DNA from 2 places in the Pseudomonas sp. GW460-LB5 genome. Region 1 is predicted to be linked to the other one. Evidence: predicted binding sites of a transcription regulator. Region 1 holds the regulator's gene; the other holds the start of a gene.
What was found. The regulator sigma-54, encoded in region 1, starts transcription at its own class of promoters, with help from an activator protein. The targets are predictions, from matches to a motif close to ANTGGCATNNANNTTGCTNT.

Region 1 (5,980 bases):
TCAGTCTGTCGATCGACAGTGGCCAGATCGTCGGCCTGCTCGGCCCCAACGGCGCCGGCAAGACCACCTGCTTCTACATGATTGTCGGGCTGGTCCAGGCCGAGCAGGGGCGCGTGCTCATCGACAACCTCGATGTCAGCCACCAGCCCATGCACGGCCGCGCCCGTGCCGGCATCGGCTACTTGCCGCAGGAAGCCTCGATCTTCCGTAAACTGTCGGTGGCCGACAACATCATGGCCATTCTCGAGACCCGCAAGGACCTCGACCGCGACGGCCGCCGCAAAGAGCTGGAAAGCCTGCTGCAGGAGTTCCACATCAGCCATATTCGCGACAACCTCGGCATGAGCCTTTCCGGTGGTGAACGCCGCCGCGTCGAGATTGCCCGCGCCCTGGCAACCGCACCCAAGTTCATCCTGCTGGACGAACCCTTCGCCGGTGTCGACCCGATCTCGGTTGGTGACATCAAGCAGATCATCCACCACCTCAAGGCCAAGGGCATCGGTGTGCTGATTACCGACCACAACGTGCGCGAGACGCTGGATATCTGCGAGACCGCCTATATCGTCAATGATGGCCGGCTGATCGCTGAAGGCGATGCCGAGACCATCCTGGCCAACGACCTGGTCAAAGAGGTTTACCTGGGCCACGAGTTCCGGCTCTGACCCAGGGGATGCGCCTGGAGCACTGGCACATAGCCGTGAAACCGCGGGTAAAGTTGTTACAGTGCTCTAGGCAAACGCTACAATTTAAGGCATAAAACTTGCTTGATCTGGCGCCCCGGCGCCCTCGTGTAGTGGATGGCGCATGCGCGCCGGCGAACAAGGTATTAAGCCCCAGCCATGAAACCATCGCTCGTCCTAAAAATGGGCCAGCAACTGACGATGACACCGCAGTTGCAACAGGCCATCCGTCTGCTCCAGCTTTCCACCCTGGACCTCCAACAGGAAATCCAGGAAGCGCTGGAGTCGAACCCGATGCTCGAACGTCAGGAAGACGGCGAGGACTTCGACAACAGCGACCCGATGGCGGACAACGCCGAGAACAAGCCGGCAGCCGAAGCCCAGGACAACAGCTTTCAGGAAAGCACCGTCAGTGCCGACAACCTGGAAGATGGCGAGTGGGGCGAGCGGATCCCCAACGAGCTTCCGGTCGATACCGCCTGGGAAGACATCTACCAGACCAGCGCCAGCAGCCTGCCGAGCAACGATGACGATGAGTGGGACTTCACCACCCGCACATCGGCCGGCGAAAGCCTGCAAAGCCACCTGCTGTGGCAACTGAACCTGGCGCCGATGTCCGACACCGACCGCCTGATCGCCGTTACCCTCATCGACAGCATCAACGGCCAGGGCTACCTGGAAGACACCCTTGAGGAAATCTGCGCCGGTTTCGACCCGGAGCTGGATATCGAGCTGGACGAGGTCGAAGCGGTGCTGCACCGTATCCAGCAGTTCGAACCGGCCGGCGTCGGCGCCCGTAACCTGGGTGAATGCCTGCTGCTGCAACTGCGCCAGCTGCCTGCCAACACTCCGTGGATGACCGAAGCCAAGCGCTTGGTCACCGATTTCATCGACCTGCTCGGCAGCCGCGACTATAGCCAGCTGATGCGGCGCATGAAAATCAAGGAAGACGAGCTGCGCCAGGTCATCGAGCTGGTACAAAGCCTCAACCCGCGCCCTGGCTCACAGATCGAGTCCAGCGAACCCGAGTACGTGGTGCCCGACGTCATCGTGCGCAAAGACAGCGACCGCTGGCTGGTGGAGCTGAACCAGGAAGCCATCCCGCGCCTGCGGGTCAACCCGCAATACGCAGGCTTCGTGCGCCGCGCCGACACCAGTGCCGACAACACCTTCATGCGCAACCAGTTGCAGGAAGCGCGCTGGTTCATCAAGAGCCTGCAAAGCCGCAACGAAACCCTGATGAAGGTTGCCACGCAGATCGTCGAGCACCAGCGCGGTTTCCTCGACCATGGTGATGAAGCAATGAAGCCGCTGGTGCTGCATGACATCGCCGAAGCGGTGGGGATGCATGAGTCGACCATCTCTCGGGTTACCACGCAAAAATACATGCACACCCCGCGTGGCATCTACGAACTGAAATACTTTTTCTCCAGCCACGTCAGCACCTCCGAAGGCGGAGAATGCTCGTCTACAGCGATCCGCGCGATCATCAAAAAACTGGTTGCAGCGGAAAATCAGAAAAAGCCATTGAGTGACAGCAAGATCGCTGGTTTACTGGAGGCACAAGGCATCCAGGTAGCCCGTCGCACCGTCGCCAAGTACCGCGAGTCGCTCGGCATAGCACCGTCGAGCGAACGCAAGCGACTGATGTAGCCCCTGAGATGCGCCACAGCGTTTGTGGGGCAGGTGCAAGACCTGCCTCTTTATGCACGGGCAATAAAGGAGAAGCTGTATGCAAGTCAATATCAGTGGACAGCATGTAGAAGTCACCCAGCCACTGCGCGATTATGTGCTTGAAAAGCTCGCCCGCGTGGAAAGTCACTTCGACAAGATCACCAACGTGCAGGTCATCATGAAAGTCGAGAAGCTGCAGCAGAAGGTCGAAGCGACCCTGCAGATTCCTGGCGGTGAAGTGGTTGCCAATGCCGAAGACCAAGACATGTATGCAGCCATCGACGCCTTGGCCGACAAGCTCGACCGCCAACTGAAAAAACACAAGGAAAAACAGCAAAGCCTGCTGCAAGGTGCAGCTGCCCGCTGATCCCCCTCATCCATGATCCGACTTGAAACCATCCTGACCCCCGGCCGTTCCCTCGTGAACGTGCCGGGCGGCAGTAAAAAGCGCGCCTTGGAAACGGTTGCGAACCTCATCGCCGATCAAGTGCCAGAACTGGAGATGCAAGACGTCTTCGAAAAACTGGTCGCCCGCGAAAAACTCGGCTCGACCGGTTTCGGCAATGGCATCGCCATCCCTCACTGCCGGCTTGAAGGTTGCTCCGCACCGGTCAGTGCCCTGCTGCACCTGGACGCCCCAATCGAATACGACGCCATCGATGGCGCGCCCGTGGACCTGCTGTTCGTCTTGCTGGTGCCTGAAGCCGCTACCGATGCCCACCTGGAACTGCTGCGCCAGATTGCCAGCATGCTTGATCGCAAGGAAGTTCGTGATCGCTTGCGTAGCGCCAGCAGTAACGAGGCCCTCTTCCAGGTAGTCCTGGACGAACAGAACGAGCACTGAACATGCGCTTGATCATTGTCAGCGGCCGGTCCGGCTCCGGCAAGAGTACCGCCCTCGATGTCCTGGAAGACAATGGTTTCTACTGCATTGACAACCTGCCCGCCGCGCTCTTGCCGGAGCTGGCGGAAGAGGCGCTGATCAACACCGAACTGCTGCAACCGAAGGTTGCAGTGTCGATCGACGCACGTAACCTGCCCAGCCACCTGACGCGCTTCCCCGAATTGCTCGAAGAAGCCCGCGCGCGCAATATCCAGTGTGATGTGCTGTTCCTGGATGCCGACGAAGGCATGCTGCTCAAGCGCTTTTCGGAAACCCGCCGACGCCACCCATTGACCAATGCCAACCGCTCGCTGGCCGAGGCGATCCGCGTCGAGAGCGAGCTTTTGGGGCCGATCGCCGACCTGGCTGACCTGAAGATCGACACCACCAACCTGAACCTGTATCAACTGCGTGATTCGATCAAGCTGCGCCTGCTCAACCAGCCCGAGCCTGGCACCGCGTTCCTTGTCGAGTCGTTCGGTTTCAAGCGGGGCATGCCGGTCGATGCGGACCTGGTGTTCGATGTGCGCTGCCTGCCCAACCCTTACTGGAAGCCTGAACTGCGCGAACACTCCGGCCTCGAGCAACCGGTCATCGACTACCTGGGCGCACAGCCAGATGTCGAAGACATGTTCAGCGACATTTCCAGCTACCTGCTCAAGTGGCTCCCCCGCTTCGCCGCCAGCAACCGTGCCTACGTTACCATTGCCATCGGCTGCACCGGCGGCCACCACCGCTCGGTGTACATAACCGAGCGCCTTGGCCAGTTGCTGCAGCAATCCCTGAAAAACGTCCAGGTCCGCCACCGCGACCTCTAGCCCAAGGATCCGCCCCACGATGCCCGCCCGCGAAATCACCATTATCAACAAGCTGGGCCTGCATGCCCGGGCGGCAGCCAAGTTCGTCGGCGTGGCTGGCCGTTATCCCTGCCAGGTGCGCGTTGGGCGCGCGCCGGACACGCTGGTGGACGGCAAGAGCATCATGGCGGTGATGATGCTGGCAGCCGGCAAAGGCACCCAGGTGCACCTGCATACCGAAGGCGAGCAGGACAACGAGGCGATGAATGCGTTGGTCGAGCTGATCAACAACTTCTTCGACGAAGGCGAATAGAAGCCTGCACGGTCCTGCTAGGAACGCGTAAACCTGATCATGAATCAGGACAGCGCGGTGTCCATCACCATCATCAGGCAAAACCCGATGCACAGCCCCAGGCTGGCCAGACGATGATGGCCGTTACTGCGCGATTCCGGGATGATCTCCTGGGTCACCACCAGCAGCATCGCCCCTGCCGCGCAGGCAAGGCCCAGCGGCAACAGCAGTTCGGCGATGTTCACCAACCAGGCACAGATCACTGCGGCCAGCGGCTCGACCAAGCCTGACGCAGCGCCAATCAGAAAAGCGTTGAAACGCGACATGCCCGCCCCGGCCAACACCAGCGCAATCACCAGTCCCTCGGGCACATCCTGCAACGCAATGCCCATGGCCAGGCTGTCGGCGTCGGCCATGCCCCCACCTGCCGACACACCGATGGCCATGCCTTCGGGGATGTTGTGCGCAACGATGGCAATGACAAACAGCCAGATACGCGCAGCAATCACCGGCTGGTTGCCAGTGCCGACCAGTGCTTCTGGCGAGGCGCCAGACACCTTGAGGTCAACCAGAAACAGGCACAGCGCACCGAACAACAAGCCAAAGCTGATCAGGCCACCGGCGGCCCATGGGCTGAAACCTACGGACCGGGCCGCGTCCAGGCCCGGAATGATCAGGGAAAATGCGGTGGCTGCCAGCATCACGCCTGCGCCGAAGCCCAGCAGCGTGTCGGCCAGCGCCACCGGCATGTTGCGAATGACCAGTACCGGTACCGCCCCCAGCGCCGTCCCCAGTGCGCATAATGCGCCGCCCTCCAGGGCGCGCAACATGCGTGGCTCCAGGTCCAGCCACGCAAGGCCGCGCGCGACCAGCAGCGCGGTGCCGGTCAGCAACAGCAAAGTCCCAAGCGCCAGACGAAACAGGCGCACACTGCTGACAGACATCACTTCAGAGCGCATACCGGTCCGGCTCACTTCAGGGCTTCAACATAACGACGTTCCACTTCCGCCCAGTCAATGACGTTGTAGAAAGCACCGATGTATTCCGGACGACGGTTCTGATACTTCAGGTAATAGGCATGCTCCCACACGTCCAGACCAAGAACTGGCGTATTGCCGTGCATCAGCGGGCTGTCCTGGTTACCGCTGCTTTCCACCACCAGGGTTTTCTGCGGCGTCACGCTGAGCCACGCCCAGCCACTGCCGAAACGGGTCAGCGCCGCTTTGGTGAAGGCGTCCTTGAAGGCGTCGAAACCGCCCAGTTGCGACGAGATGGCCTGCGCCAGCTGGCCCTGCGGCTCGCCGCCCCCCTGCGGTGACATTACGGTCCAGAACAGGCTGTGGTTGGCGTGGCCGCCGCCATGGTTGGTCACCGCACCCCGCAGGTTTTCCGGCAGTTGCTTGACCGCACCGACCAGCTTTTCCACGGGCCACTCGGCCCACTCGGTGCCTTCGATGGCGGCATTGAGGCCATTGACGTAGGTCTGATGGTGCTTGCTGTGGTGGATCTCCATGGTCTGGGCGTCGATGTGCGGCTCCAGTGCATCGTAGGCGTAAGGCAAAGCAGGCAAGGTATGGGGCATGTCAGTGAATTCCGTAGGCATGGGTTCTGGGCGCCACGTCCGGCCGGGCAGCGATCTCGCTGCCCCCGGCAT
Region 2 (5,980 bases), on a different contig from region 1:
AACGGCATTTTGCCAGTATGTTCCGTGCCTTGATAGAAAAATCACACTTGGCTGAGGGCCCGTGGCTTGGCCAGCGGCGAGGTGCTGCCTCGGCTATCGTAGAGCGACGGTGAGTCGCCGCCCATGAGGATTCTGATCTGGTTGTTGGTGACGTGTTGCTGTACCTGGATGATCCGGCCGTTGGTCTGGTTGACCTGCTGGCAGTCGTCCATCAGTTTCGACAGCATGTCGAGCCGCTGCAGCATCGCGTCGCCATGGGGCGATTGTGCGGCTACCGCCTGCACGCCAGTGCGATCGGCACTCAGGCCCAGGCTGCCGAGCAACTGGCTGCGGCGCTGGCCATGCTGCTCGAGCAAGATGATCAGCGACTGCTTGCGCGCCAGGATCTGTTCCAGCAGCGGCATGTCGCGGCCATGCAGGGCGATCGCTTCTTTATTCAGAAGGTCGAGCAGTTCCTGCATCGGGGCAATGTCATCTTCGATCAGTTGCAGCAAGGTGGTGTCGTGCATGGCTAACTCTTGGCTTTTCTAGCGTCCGTGAAGTCAGCGCGCCGAGGGGTCAGCGCTGGGCTTCGAAATCGAGCAGTTTGCTGGCGACCCGGCCGGCATCGACCTGGTAGCTGCCGTCGGCGATCGCCTGTTTCAACTGGGCCACACGGGCACTGTTGACAACCGGCTCGTCGCGCAGCTTGTCGCTGACCTTTTGCAACTGCTGTGCCTCTTGGCTGAGGTGTACCGCTTCTCCGCTGGCGCTGGTGTCTTTCACCGCTTCCTGGCTGGCTGCCGGTTTTTCGGCATTGCCCGCCGCGGTGTTGCCGCGCACGCCGCCCGTGACGGACGGAGAGTTATTCAAACGACTGAAGTCGATGACCATGATCAGGAACCTCTGGGTATTTGGACGCTTGCCTTGTTTTCGGCCAGCCCGAAAGAAACTTTAGGCACAAATGCTTGGCCGCCTGTCAGCAAGCTCGCCAACCCGTTCTCTGACACAGTTTAGGAAAAGCGGTTCCTCCCTGCCAGCGCAATCTGTGGCGGGCTACATGCTCACCTCGACCTGGCCCGGGCCCGTCACCCTGGCCTTGACCACCCGTTTGGAATTCAGGTTGCGTACCCGTATCTGTTCGCTCAGGCCGCCTTTGCTCAGGGCCTCGCCCGGCATGCGCACGCTCAGGCTGCCGCTGCGGGCGATGATCACCACCTGGTCGCCCTTGCGCACCACCTCGGCCTGCTCCAGATGTTGCGGGGTAAGTACCTGGTCGATCACCGTGGGGCGCAGCATCTTCATGCCCACTGCCTGGTCCAGTTCGGTCAGAAAACCCTGGCCAAGGGTGCCGACATCGCGCTCGCGCAGGGCCACGTCGCCTTCGCCCACTGTGTTGTCGCGCTTGAGCGGGCGGGTGACCACCACCACGTCGCGGAACAGCCGTACCGTGGCCGGGACAAACACCGTCCACGGGGCCGCACTGTCGCAGCGCACCCGTACCGTTACCCGGCCAAGTGGCAGGGAAGGGCTTTCCAGCGAGGCGTCCAGCTGCTGGCTGCACAACGGCATGCGCAGGCGTGGGTCCAGCGGGTTGACCTGGATTTCATAGCGGCCGGGGGTCTGGGTGGTAGCCAGGTAATCTTCGACGGTGAATTCAAGAAACCCTTGGGTGACACCGATAAGCTGTTCAGGCAAGGTGAGCGCGTCCGCTACCGTGCGAACGCCGGGCACCAGCAGGCACAACGTGGCCAGCGAGCCCGTCAGCAGGCGCGTCAATCGTCGGAAAAATGTCGTTTTCGTATGCATGACGCTCAAAAAAGCAAAGCCCGTGCCGACTCGTAACCTGAGTTGCAACGAAAGGCTGAAAGATAAGGAGTCTGGCATGGCGGGTGTTATGGATTCGGTCAACCAGCGCACGCAGCTGGTGGGGCAGAATCGCCTGGAATTGCTGCTGTTCCGCCTCAACGGCGAACAGCTTTACGGCATCAACGTGTTCAAGGTCAGGGAAGTGCTGCAATGCCCTGCGCTGACCCTGCTGCCCAAGGCGCACCCGGTGGTGCGTGGCGTTGCCAACATTCGCGGGGCGACCATCCCGATCCTCGACTTGTCGATGGCCACCGGGTTGCGGCCGCTGCAGGAAGAGACGCGCAACAGCTTCGTGATCATCACTGAGTACAACACCAAGACCCAGGGCTTTCTGGTGCACTCGGTGGAGCGCATCGTCAACATGAACTGGGAAGAGATCCATCCGCCACCCAAGGGCACCGGCCGTGACCACTACCTGACGGCGGTCACCCGGGTGGACAACCGCATGGTCGAGATCATCGATGTGGAGAAGGTGCTGGCCGAAGTGTCGCCGTCGTCCGAGTCGGTCTCGGCCGGGGTGATCGATGCCGAGACGCAGGACAAGGCCGTGCTGATGCGGGTGCTGACCGTGGACGATTCGTCGGTGGCACGCAAGCAGGTCAGCCGCTGCCTGCAGACCGTGGGGGTGGAGGTGGTGGCGCTCAATGATGGCCGTCAGGCCCTGAACTACCTGCGCCAGCTGGTGGAGGAGGGCAAAAAGCCGGAAGAAGAGTTCCTGATGATGATCTCGGACATTGAAATGCCGGAAATGGACGGCTATACGCTAACGGCGGAGATCCGCAGCGACCCGCGCATGCAAAAATTGCACATCTGCCTGCATACTTCGCTTTCCGGGGTGTTCAACCAGGCAATGGTCAAGAAGGTCGGTGCCGATGACTTCCTGGCCAAGTTCAAGCCGGACGACCTGGCCCAGCGGGTGGTCGACCGGATCAAGGCAGCGCATTGAAGCAGCCGGGGGCACGCCCCCGGCACCAGTGATTGAAAAGAGGCGGCAAGAGTGTCTACGGGTAATTTGGATTTCGAACAGTTCCGGGTATTCCTGGAGAAAGCCTGTGGCATCCTGCTGGGCGAGAATAAGCAGTACCTGGTTTCCAGCCGTCTCAACAAGCTGATGGAGCAACAGGGCATCAAGAGCCTGGGCGAACTGGTGCAACGCATCCAGGCCCAGCCGCGCGGTGGTTTGCGTGAGCAGGTGGTGGATGCGATGACCACCAACGAAACCCTGTGGTTTCGCGATACCTACCCGTTCGAAGTGCTGAAGAACAAGGTGATTCCCGAGTTCATCCGCAACAACCCCGGCCAGCGCCTGCGCATGTGGTCGGCGGCCTGTTCGTCGGGCCAGGAGCCGTATTCCATTTCGATGGCCATCGACGAGTTCGAGCGCAGCAACCTTGGCCAATTGAAGATGGGCGCGCAGATCGTTGCCACCGACCTGTCCGGCACCATGCTGACCAACTGCAAGACCGGTGAGTATGACAGCCTGGCCATCGCCCGCGGCTTGTCCCAGGAGCGCCTGCAGCGCTACTTCGACCCCAAGGGGCCGGGGCGCTGGGCGGTCAAGCCGGCGATTCGCAGCCGCGTCGAATTCCGCTCGTTCAACCTGCTCGACAGCTATGCCGCCCTGGGCAAGTTCGACATCGTGTTCTGCCGCAACGTGCTGATTTACTTCTCGGCGCAGGTGAAACGGGACATCCTGCTGCGCATTCACAGCACACTGAAGCCAGGTGGCTACCTGTTCCTTGGTGCTTCGGAAGCGCTGAACGGGTTGCCGGACCATTACCAGATGGTCCAGTGCAGCCCGGGGATCATCTACCAGGCCAAGTAATCAAGAAGGCTGGCAGCGAAAACTGCCGGCCTTTTTGCTGTATGTGCCGGCCTCTTCGCGGGTAAACCCGCTCCCACAGGTTCGGTGCCGCCCTCAGGCCTTGCACGGGTCCTTGTGGGAGCGGGTTTACCCGCGAAGGGGCCGGCACAGGAAAATCCCTGACGTCAATTTTTTGATTTGCCGCATTTGCCGCCCGGCAATTGCCGCTTTCGCCGCCGTGGGCGGAAGGCCTTTGCCGCTTTTCTGGCATCACCCTGACAGCACTGCGCCTCGTAGCCCCGTATTTGCGGGCTTTGCATGGGTTGGCACAGCCCTTGCTATACCTTGCTCAACGATATTCCGGTCAACCTCCGAAGGTTTCCCCGACATGAGCATCAGCTTCGACAAGGCGCTTGGTATTCACGAAAAGGCTCTGGGCTTCCGCGCCCAGCGCGCCGAAGTGCTGGCCAACAACATCGCCAACGCCGACACGCCCAACTACAAGGCGCGTGACATGGACTTCGCCTCTGTGCTGGCCGCCGAAAGCGACAAGCAGCAAAGCGGCCGTTTCGCCATGGACCGCACCAATAGCCGCCACATCGAAGCCGAAGGCCTCGCCATCGCAGCCGACGATACCCTCAAGTACCGCACGCCGCTGCAGCCGTCGATCGACCAGAACACCGTGGACGCGCAGATCGAGCAATCGAACTATACCGAAAACGCCATTGGCTTCCAGGCCAGCTTCACCTTGCTCAACAGCAAATTCAAAGGGCTGGTATCGGCCCTGCGGGGAGAATGACCATGTCCCTTTCCAGTGTCTTCAATATTGCCGGTAGCGGCATGAGCGCGCAGAACACGCGCCTTAACACCGTCGCTTCCAACATTGCCAACGCCGAAACCGTTTCTTCGAGCATCGACCAGACGTACCGCGCCCGCCACCCCGTGTTCGCCACCACCTTCCAGGATGCGCAAGCCGGCAGCAGCCAGTCGCTGTTCGAAGACCAGGGCGAAGCAGGGCAGGGCGTGCAGGTAAAAGGCATCGTCGAGGATCAGAGCACCCTGGAAGCACGCTACGAGCCCAATCATCCGGCGGCGAACAAGGACGGCTACGTCTATTACCCGAACGTCAATGTGGTCGAGGAGATGGCAGACATGATCTCCGCCAGCCGTGCGTTTCAGACCAACGCCGAGCTGATGAACACGGCCAAGAGCATGATGCAGAAAGTCCTGACCCTGGGGCAGTGATAGGAAGCCGACATGACCACCACCAATTCCACCTCTGACGTCAGCAGCGCGTACCTGACCTCGCTGCAGAAGCAGACGTCGAAGACCGACAGCAGCACCGGCGCTGCCGGCAGCGCGCTGGGCAAAGATGCTTTTCTGCAGTTGCTGGTTACCCAGATGAAGAACCAGAACCCGCTCGATCCACAGGAAAACGGCGAGTTCGTGGCGCAGCTGGCGCAGTTCAGCAGCCTCGAGAGCATGCAGTCGCTGAACGATTCTGTGACCTATATCGCGGCAGGGTTGCAGTCTTCCCAGGCGTTGCAGGCCTCGTCACTGGTCGGGCGCAATGTGATTGTCCAGACCGACAAGGCTGTGGTCGACACCAGCAAGGATATGAAAGGCACGGTCAACCTGACGTCGTCCAGCACCGCCACCTCGGTGGGCATCTACGACAAGGATGACAAGCTGGTACGCACCCTCGACCTGGGTACCCAGAAAGCCGGCAAGGTCGACTTTACCTGGAATGGCCTGAACGACGACGGCGAAGCGGCGCCAGCCGGTACCTACACCTTCAAGGCCACCGCTTCGATCGACGGCAAGGCCACGGCCATGACCACCAACCTGCCGGCCTCCGTTACCAGTGTGACCATGGGCACCAACGGTTCTGAGATGACGCTCAACCTGGCTGGGCTGGGCAGTGTTGCGCTTTCCAAAATCCAAAGCATCGGCATCTAGGGCCTGAGCAAAACGACAGGAGTTACACATGTCTTTCAATACCGGCCTTAGCGGCCTCTATGCAGCGAACAAGGCCCTGAACGTTACCGGCAACAACATTGCCAACGTTGCCACTACTGGCTTCAAGTCCTCGCGCGCCGAGTTCGCCGACCAGTATTCCAACTCCATCCGCGGCACCAGTGCCGGCAAGAACGTGGTCGGCACGGGTGTGAAGACTGCCGCTGTGTCGCAATTGTTCACGCCGGGCAACATCAATGGCACCGGCCAGGCGCTGGACATGGCCATCGATGGCAACGGCTTCTTCGTGATGAACGACAACGGCTCGAAGATCTACACACGTGCCGGTGCTTTCTACAGCGACAAGGACGG

Region 2: flgB (flagellar basal body rod protein FlgB) is a predicted target of sigma-54. The motif match lies at 3,975-3,994, and genes of this name have one in related genera.

What each region holds. Positions count from the first base shown of each region.
Region 1 covers NZ_JBWKXT010000026.1:23,288-29,267, reverse strand. Annotated here, with positions in the region: gene lptB (LPS export ABC transporter ATP-binding protein) at 1-662, shown strand, start outside; gene AC07XM_RS16715 (RNA polymerase factor sigma-54) at 840-2,333, shown strand; gene hpf (ribosome hibernation-promoting factor, HPF/YfiA family) at 2,413-2,721, shown strand; gene ptsN (PTS IIA-like nitrogen regulatory protein PtsN) at 2,734-3,198, shown strand; gene rapZ (RNase adapter RapZ) at 3,201-4,055, shown strand; gene AC07XM_RS16695 (HPr family phosphocarrier protein) at 4,075-4,347, shown strand; gene AC07XM_RS16690 (ZIP family metal transporter) at 4,392-5,285, opposite strand; gene AC07XM_RS16685 (superoxide dismutase) at 5,297-5,908, opposite strand; gene AC07XM_RS16680 (DUF2753 family protein) at 5,910-5,980, opposite strand, start outside.
Region 2 covers NZ_JBWKXT010000018.1:45,706-51,685, reverse strand. Annotated here, with positions in the region: gene AC07XM_RS13355 (flagella synthesis protein FlgN) at 42-509, opposite strand; gene flgM (flagellar biosynthesis anti-sigma factor FlgM) at 559-873, opposite strand; gene flgA (flagellar basal body P-ring formation chaperone FlgA) at 1,036-1,788, opposite strand; gene AC07XM_RS13340 (chemotaxis protein CheV) at 1,865-2,794, shown strand; gene cheR (protein-glutamate O-methyltransferase CheR) at 2,846-3,673, shown strand; gene flgB (flagellar basal body rod protein FlgB) at 4,041-4,451, shown strand; gene flgC (flagellar basal body rod protein FlgC) at 4,454-4,897, shown strand; gene flgD (flagellar hook assembly protein FlgD) at 4,910-5,611, shown strand; gene flgE (flagellar hook protein FlgE) at 5,640-5,980, shown strand, end outside.